2 regions of the Planococcus sp. TJ-302 genome follow, and region 1 is predicted to be linked to the other one. Evidence: riboswitches for the same ligand, from Rfam matches in the RefSeq annotation. Region 1 holds a riboswitch; the other holds the start of a gene.
The links. A riboswitch is a leader RNA that binds a small molecule or an ion and turns the genes downstream of it on or off. The one in region 1 is predicted to bind thiamine pyrophosphate.

Region 1 (4,200 bases):
GTCGTGCGTGACGATTAAAAATGCTGTCCCTTCTGCAGCCCGCTGCCGGATTAAATCATATAATTCCTTAAGTGACTCGGCGTCTTGTCCGGCTGTCGGTTCATCCATAAGCAGAATTTGCCGCTTGTCTGCAAGCATTGCGCCAATCGCAACACGCCGTTTTTGGCCGTGGCTCACCGAAAATGGATGCGAATCCGCGATTGCAGCGAGATTTAGCCGCTTCAACAGAAGTTTGATTTCCTGCAGCGAAGAGATTCCCGAATACGCCAATTCCTGAGTGACGCTCTGCGTCAAAAACATGAACTCGGGAGATTGAGGCACATAGCCTGCCCGGGAAATAGCCTGTAAGGTGCCTACCGGCTGGTGAATGCCGCATAATGCTTTTAAAAGCGTAGTTTTCCCGCTGCCGTTCGGACCTGCGACAACCACCACTTCGCCGAGTTTTAATGAGAATGACAGGGGGAAGAGACGTGTTTTGCCATTGATTTCTACTGCCAAATGATGAACGGAAAGTGCTTCTTCTGCCAATTTCTTATAAAGCCGCGAAGGAAATTGTAGGGCCGGGACTGCCACCGGCGGACCATCCGCGATTAACCGGCCGTCTTTGTCGAGCCTGATTTCTCGATCGAAGAAAGCTTCCCAGTTTGCCAGTCTATGTTCGACAGCAATGATTGTCAGGTGTCGATGTTGCTGTAATCCGTCGAGCCAGCGGACGAAATCGCGCGCAGTCAAAGGATCAAGATGGGATAATGGTTCGTCTAGCAAGAGCACTTCCGGATCCATGATTAACGCGCAAGCGACAGCGACACGCTGTTTCATGCCGCCGGATAAGCTATGGATTTTGGAATGTCTCCACTTGGTTAAAGACGTCAAATCTAGGATGTCCGCAATCTGCTTTTCCATGTCAGCGAAAGGAATATGAAGGTTCTCCAGCGTAAATGCCAATTCCTCTTCGACTGTCGGCATGCAGAATTGAGAGTCGGGATCCTGAAACACTGTAGCAATCCGGCGATTGATTTCTCCAGGGGCGTAATCCTCCGCATTTTCTCCGAACAACTTGATTTCTCCGCTGACGATGCCATCGCAATTGAGCGGATAAAGGCGGTTCAGCAAATACATTAACGTACTTTTGCCGCAGCCGCTCGGCCCGCAAACGACGATGCGTTCTCCCTGATGGATAACAGCTGATACATTGTTCAATACCGTTTTGCCGCAATCCGGGAAGCGGAATGACAGATCATTTAATCGAATAACTTCCTCAGGCACCCGCATCACCTTTGCTGCTGCGGGAAATTGCATAACCGCGCAGCGAACCAGTTGCGAGGAGACCATCGGCAATATATTTGCCGCCGATTCCTGCAATCACCATGCCGCTCAAGACACGCAATGTGAACATCAAAGCGACAAATGACGGATCGAGTGCTGCATACCCCGATATGAAATAGCCATAGACGAAACTGAACACAGCAGATCCTGCGCCGGCAAGCATCAATACTGCCAAGTTGAAATGCCTGTAACGCGTGACCGCAAATGCTGCTTCTGCACCAAGACCTTGAATGAGCCCTGACAAGATGAGACGTGGTCCGACCGCATTGCCAAGAAGGACTTCTATTAACGCCGCCAATGTTTCAGGCAGAACGGCAGCCCCAGGTTTGCGAATAATGTACATCGAAATGATGGATACGATAAACCAGATGCCGAACATCCATTCATACGCGATCGGTCCGATAATGCCCGCCCAAATATTGCCGAAGTGGATAAATAAGAGATAAACGATGCCAAAGACAACGCCGAACAGTGACATCAAGACGATTTCTTTCAATTTCCAATCTTTAAGCACCGCTGCCACCTCCGTGAGAAGGGCTGTTTATGCTCAAAGCGACTGTCATCACTAGGTGTGCGTTTTCGGTAGAGCGCGCATTGGTAAACGCTTCTTCGTAAAAAGCGAATACATCATGGATATCGCCATGGATGCCGCTCGCATAATGCATGGAGTCATTAAAGACGCCACGCTCTTTCGCACGTTCGACTTCCCGGTAGATGATTTCCATATAATCGGGAGTGTTCATGGGATAAAGCGCAAATTGCGAAGATACATATTGCTTCGACGTGTCGATGTTCAACAAAGCATCTTCTTTGTCCAAATAGGCGTCTCCGGCAGAATCCCCTGGGCAGCCGACAGAAAACGTGCCTGACATGGCGACATGCACGCCCTTCTTACCAGCATGGAGCGCTATCGACTTTGCCGTATTGAAGACGTGGAGCTGCCTGCCGCGGATGACGGTCGAAACATCGTCGGTGTGCATCCAGACATTTGAGGTATCGGTTTCCCGCAACGCCCCTTTGATGACTTGGATGAAATCCCCGGCCATCGGATGCAAAGAAAAGCGAAATCCGACAATCGGGCTGGTGCCGCATTGAAATGGTTCCATATAAAAAATCCTCCTTAAAAATATACACAAAAAAGGCCGCATCCGCGAAGATGCAGCCACAATTTCATGTATGAAATCCAGAAAGGATTGGGTCAGAAATGCGCCACACTTCCTCACGCAGGTCCTAACCTGATCGAGTTATAAGGGATCGAAGCTTGCGCTTGCATCTCAGCTAAAATTAAGCACCCCTAGTGCAGAAAACGGTATGCAGTTTTTTTGTGTCGGGTTTTCCCGATGGGTTCAGTTTAGCGGAAGGTTCTGAAGAAGTAAAGAGGGGATGGAAAGATTTTTTAATATATATTTGATGAGATGTATTGTTTATCATGCCAATGATTGGTATCATAAAAATACTGCAAGTTTGTTATAAATGTAAAAATTATCTTATTTATTCCTTGTCTAGTGCAATATTATTGTTATACTATAAGATTTTTATATTTTTTTATTAATGAACCCCTACATTTTAGAGTGTTTTATTTATTGGGAGGAAGAACATGCGATATCGTGATATAAGTCTGGATGAACTAGAAGAAATTGAACAAGAGCTGCATTTGAGCGAAGAAAGCAGAAAAGGGTTGTTGAATTACACGAAAATCGAGATTTATGATGCGATGCATACGCATTTGTCGATTCTTAGCAAAGACGATAACGACTACCTCGATTATTATACATATATAAAGAAAAAATTGGTGTGTTATTTGCTGCGCTATAGTTCCAGCGTCCATGGAAGCACCACACAAGAACGTGTAAAAGCTGAAAAAGTTTTGAAAAGAGTGCAAAGCTACGATCGGAAAAATCCGATTGTTTCTTATAGATTAGGCTGCCTGGCTTATCTGCAAAAAAAATTCAGCGAATCTATCGGCCATTTCCAGAAGGCGTTGGATTTTCAGAAGAGTTACAGCGATGGGGCGTTCTTGCTCAGCACGGAACAAATTAATCGAGTGGTCTTGTACTTGTCGAATTGCTCGCTGCATACTGCATGCCAGACCTTGGTCATCGGTTCAGAGAATGGGCAGAACGAAGGATCGGGCAATCCGATTTTTGCCGATTTTTTCACTCAACTCAGCTATAACGAAGGCATATTGAAATCCCAAGCGTACCGCATGACGACATTGGACGGCACCGAATATTGTTCAATCGATGAATGCATAGAGACGTGCAGCTCAGCGCCTAAAGATACCCTAATGCTATTTTTTGGAGATACAGGAACAGAGCTCCACTTTAACGGCATCAAGGAGGCATTGGCTGCGCCTCAAGCACATGTATTGCGCCATCTGCTGTTGAATGCGCACCAGCTGAAAGCAGTAACCCCAGTATGCTTGAAAGACTATTTCCTGGATAGCCATGTTATCGGAGGAGCATCGAAGCATGCGCTGGAACCGGTGATGGAAAACTTGAATACATTATTAACTGAACTTGAAACACAAATCACGATCAACGAAACAAACGGCGGGTATCAATTGGACGGTTCATTCGAGTACATCTTGATGGACCGGGCTGATGAACATCTAGCGGATTAATGAATAATAGCAAAGCTGCTCCAAAGGCCATTAAATGGCCTTTGGAGCAGCTTTTTTCTTTGGCGAAGTGAAGAATTTCCGGCAAATGGAAGGCTCCAAGAATGCTGAATGCGATATTGCTTCGGGTTCCGAATAAAACACGCAAAAAGAGCTATGTTATTAATTTACAATAGATACATACTACCTATTCCAAATATACTGAATTATTTATACAATTTACCAGTACCATAAAACGTTTAGGGGGTCGAACA
Region 2 (4,200 bases), on a different contig from region 1:
GAATTTAAGCGGCTACCAGACAATGGCAAATGCCTTTTTCGATGTCTACCAAAAAGGGTGGACAGTGGAAGACTGGGAAGTGCCTGCCGCGGCTCCGGTTTCTTTTGAAGAAATCCAGGCTCAGCAAGATGAAGAGTCTTCTGGTGAATTGGAAGGAAGCTCAGCGGCCGTGAATCCGTCCCGGCACAATGCCGCCGGACTATTGGCGCTAAAAGAAGCCATCCCTTATAGTTAAAGAGGAAAAAGAGCTGCAGCGAGAATCGCTGCAGCTCTTTTTATCTTATCGTTTTGATTGTGGTGTTTTATATTGGCCCGCGTTGCTGGCTTTTTTTTTGTTCATAGCTTTGCGGATAATCGGGTAAGCGATGGGTGCAAATTTTATCGCAGTTTTCAATAAACGTCCTAATGCCATTTAAATCTCTCCTGTCATGAGTAAGTTAGTTTAGTATTCCCAAAAGGTGTCTGCTTTAAACATAGGCAGGTGATAGGGCGAGGGCCAACAAGATGTCTTTGTACTGATGGACGCTTTGGACTTCTACATATTCCGCGTTGCCATGCCAGTCATCTCCGGTCGGACCGAACTCGATTGCCCCTTCGCCGCCATTGACCTCCGCATAATAGCGGGTGTCAGCTGCGCCGTGCTGCCCAAACAACACAGGGGTCTCGCCTGTTGTATCTGAAATCGCTTTTTCCAGGGACTGGATGGAGCGGTTTTCTTTTGTGGTCGTCAATGCCGGCGTCGAGCCACTAGCTTTATATTCCATGTCTAGATTGAGCCGCTCTGCCAATTCTTTCATTTGGCGGACGATTTCCTCTTTGTCCTGGCCCGGCATGAAACGGATATCGTAGGACATTTCACAGATTTCCGGTACAACGTTATAACGGTCGCCAGCTTTGATAATCGGGAGATTTACTGACGGCTGCTCGTAATATTCCGTCGCCTCTTTGCGGAACGGCAGGTCGGCCATTCCTGCATGGAATTTCATCGCGGATTCAATGGCATTGATGCCTTCCCAAGGACGGCTGCCATGCGCTGGTTTGCCTTTGAACGTCAGATCCATGCGCAGAATCCCTTTTGACTGCAGCCCGATTTTCAATCCAGTAGGTTCGCCGCAAATGACAAAGTCTCCGGTATAGCCTTGTTCAACGAGCCATTTCGACGTGTTGCGCCCACCGATTTCTTCATCTGTAACAATATGAAGCTGCACGATCCGGTTCAATTTAGAGGCGTCCAATTCGACGAATGCCTGCATCATGGCGGCGGCTCCCGCTTTCATGTCCGCAGACCCACGTCCGTAAATGCGTCCGGCTTTTTCAATAGGCACATATTGTTCCGGATGCCCCGGCACAACATCGACGTGGCCATTCCAGATGAGGGTTTCCGTGCCTTGGCCTTTGATGGCTGTCAACATCTTATAGCCGTTGTTATCGTGGACCTTTACGTCCTGGCCATTCTTCTCGAGCCATCCCGCACAATATTCGAGCGCTTCATTTGCCCCTTCTTTCGTATCGCTTTGGATCTTAATCAGTTCTTTCAAAAGCTCGATCATAATATTTTCAGCAGCAGTTGTTCCTGCTGCCTCCACCACCTTTCTTGAATTTCTCGCTATATACCTGTTACCCTGCTGACGCTGCTTGAAACAGGTTTGCATTCAAGAATGCGCTTGTGTACAATACAAGTGTAAGATAATAATTGTATACACCACAAGGGGAGCTATTTGCTGAGAGTGAACGTTCTGTTCTTACCCTTTGAACCTGTAAGTTAACACTTGCGCAGGGATGTGGATGGAAACCTGCCCTTACGCGGCGCCAGGATCTATCCTGGCGCCGCTTTTATATGGTTTTGATTCGCGGCCCTTCTGGTGATGTGCACAACACATAAGGAGGAAGCTATGAGAAATTTACGAGTGATTTTAATGATGGAAATCGCGATTTTCGGTGCGTTGGGCTTTGTGCTCGACTTTATCGCGTTCAAAATGCCGCAAGGGGGCTCTGTCAGCCTGGTGATGATCCCAATCGTCCTGATGGCTTTCCGCAGAGGCGTCCTTGCTGGCGTATTGACGGGCGTGCTGGTCGGGCTGCTGCAAATAGTGACGGGTACGGTCTCCGTGACGCCGCTGTCTTTCGGCTATGTCGTGCTGCAGGTCATCCTGGATTACCTGGCGGCTTATGGCGTCGTTGGCTTGGCAGGAATTATGCGCGGAAGATATTTGAGAGCGGCTGAAAAAAAACGCACTGGACAGATGGTGTCAGCTATCATAGCCGGAGTGCTGCTCGGCTCGTTATTGCGATATGCCATGCATGTGGTGACAGGCATCTTGTTCTTCGGCATGTTTGCGGAAGGCAATGTGCTTGTCTATTCAGCAGTCTATAACGCGACTTATATGATTCCAGTATTCCTGTTGGCAGCATTTGTCTGTTCGGCACTGTTCGCTGCCGCTCCGAAACTGGTACACGCAAATCAATAATAAAAGGGGGGACTATTGTTGTGATAGTCCTCTTTTCTTATGGTATAATTTTTCATAGACAATTTGAAAGAAGGGTTATTCAATGATTGCTACTACTGAACAAGATATAGAAATGCTGAAAAAAGCCGGCCGTATGGTAGCCGAAATACGCGAGGCGATGAAGGCGGCGACAAAACCAGGAGTGACGACGAAAGAAATCGACGAACTGGGCGGCCGCCTGTTCGACGAACTAGGCGGCGTGTCCGGCCCGAAATCGGAATATGATTTCCCGGGGTTCACGTGTATCAGCGTCAACGAGGAAGTTGCCCACGGCATTCCTGGCAGCCGCGTCATCAAAGAAGGCGATATGGTCAACATCGACGTATCGGGTTCTTTAGAAGGTTATTTTTCCGACACGGGCATCTCTTTTGTGGTGGGCGAAGGCCACGCTGAAAAAGAGAAACTCTGCGAAGTGGCTGCGTCCGCATTTGATTTTGCGATGACGAAAGTCAAGGCCGGCGCGAAGCTGAACCAGATCGGCAAAGCGGTCGAGCGCGAAGCGAAGCAGCAGGGCCTATTCGTCATCAAGAACCTGACAGGGCACGGCATAGGAAAATCGCTTCATGAGGCTCCTCAGCATATCTTGAATTATTACGACGCGTGGGAAAAAACCATCCTGAAAGAAGGTATGATCCTGGCAGTGGAGCCGTTCATTTCACAGAAAGCCGAACACATTATCGAATCAGGGGATGGCTGGACTTTCATCACGCCTGACCAGTCGTTGGTGGCGCAGATTGAACACACTGTACTGGTGACAAAAGGCGAGCCGATTTTGCTCACTAAATTAGACTGAAAGTCAAAAACGCACCGGATTTTATCCCGGTGCGTTTTTCTATGATTAAAAAGTAAAAAATCCTGGGTTTCAAATAAATCTAAGAAAGATATTCCGCAATACAGCCCCGCGGGAGTCGGAGGTGTTTTGCTCCATATCTTGAGATTTGCTGGAAACTTCAGCGAGCATATCTTTCATGTTTTTTGATAAAAGAAATGATTCTCTATTAAGAAATACCTTTGAATGAAGCGGAAGGCGGCGAGGGTAAACATACTGCTCCTGCATCGCTTCGCTAGCTTCGTCGGAAAGATATGACCGAACTACCTTCGGTCATATCTTTCCTGCGGATTCAGCACGTGCCGAAGACCCTGGAGCGAACGCTGTGAGTAAAGCGGCTGAGGTAGTGCCCGCGGAAAGCGTCCGCATGTCTCTGCATCGCTTCGCTAGCTTCGAGACATGAAAGTGCGCTGAAGCGAAATGAAAAGGCGTCAGAGAATTTTTAATAACTATCGAATCCACAAAAACAAAACCCGCACGGAATAAATTCCATACGGGTTTGTGATGCTTGTTCTTATCAAGCCCTTGTTAATGGCCGTTTTTTGATCAATAAGATACCTGTGAAAATGACGCCGCTCAGAAACAGCGAAGCCGTCGTCACTAGGAGTTCATCGGTGCCATGTTTTACAGCGATGCCGATGAATGCCCAGATGAAAACCGAAGCATAAGGAATGTCGTAATGGTGGAAGCGTATATGGAGCGCGAGAGCGGTTCCGACTGTCAGCATGATGACAACCCATAGCTGGTCGCTGAGGCCCCAGCCGCCCCAATTATAGTAAGTGAGCACGTAGCTGACGTTGGCGATGGTGGCGACGCTGATCCAGCCCAAATTGATGGATATCGGCAGGCGCCCGGTCCATGACC

Region 2: it holds a riboswitch for thiamine pyrophosphate, as region 1 does, so the genes downstream of both, thiT (energy-coupled thiamine transporter ThiT) here and AC4EHB_RS02955 (YkoF family thiamine/hydroxymethylpyrimidine-binding protein) in region 1, are expected to answer to the same signal.

Annotation. Positions count from the first base shown of each region.
Region 1 is NZ_JBZDOI010000001.1:573,408-577,607, reverse strand. Features, by position in the region: gene AC4EHB_RS02965 (ABC transporter ATP-binding protein) at 1-1,272, opposite strand, end outside; gene AC4EHB_RS02960 (ECF transporter S component) at 1,259-1,840, opposite strand; gene AC4EHB_RS02955 (YkoF family thiamine/hydroxymethylpyrimidine-binding protein) at 1,833-2,432, opposite strand; TPP riboswitch at 2,526-2,632, opposite strand; gene AC4EHB_RS02950 (hypothetical protein) at 2,924-3,949, shown strand.
Region 2 is NZ_JBZDOI010000005.1:40,653-44,852, reverse strand. Features, by position in the region: gene AC4EHB_RS16090 (SGNH/GDSL hydrolase family protein) at 1-235, shown strand, start outside; gene AC4EHB_RS16085 (hypothetical protein) at 281-412, opposite strand; gene AC4EHB_RS16080 (M20 family metallopeptidase) at 468-1,550, opposite strand; TPP riboswitch at 1,698-1,797, shown strand; gene thiT (energy-coupled thiamine transporter ThiT) at 1,893-2,468, shown strand; gene map (type I methionyl aminopeptidase) at 2,551-3,300, shown strand; gene AC4EHB_RS16065 (TspO/MBR family protein) at 3,854-4,200, opposite strand, start outside.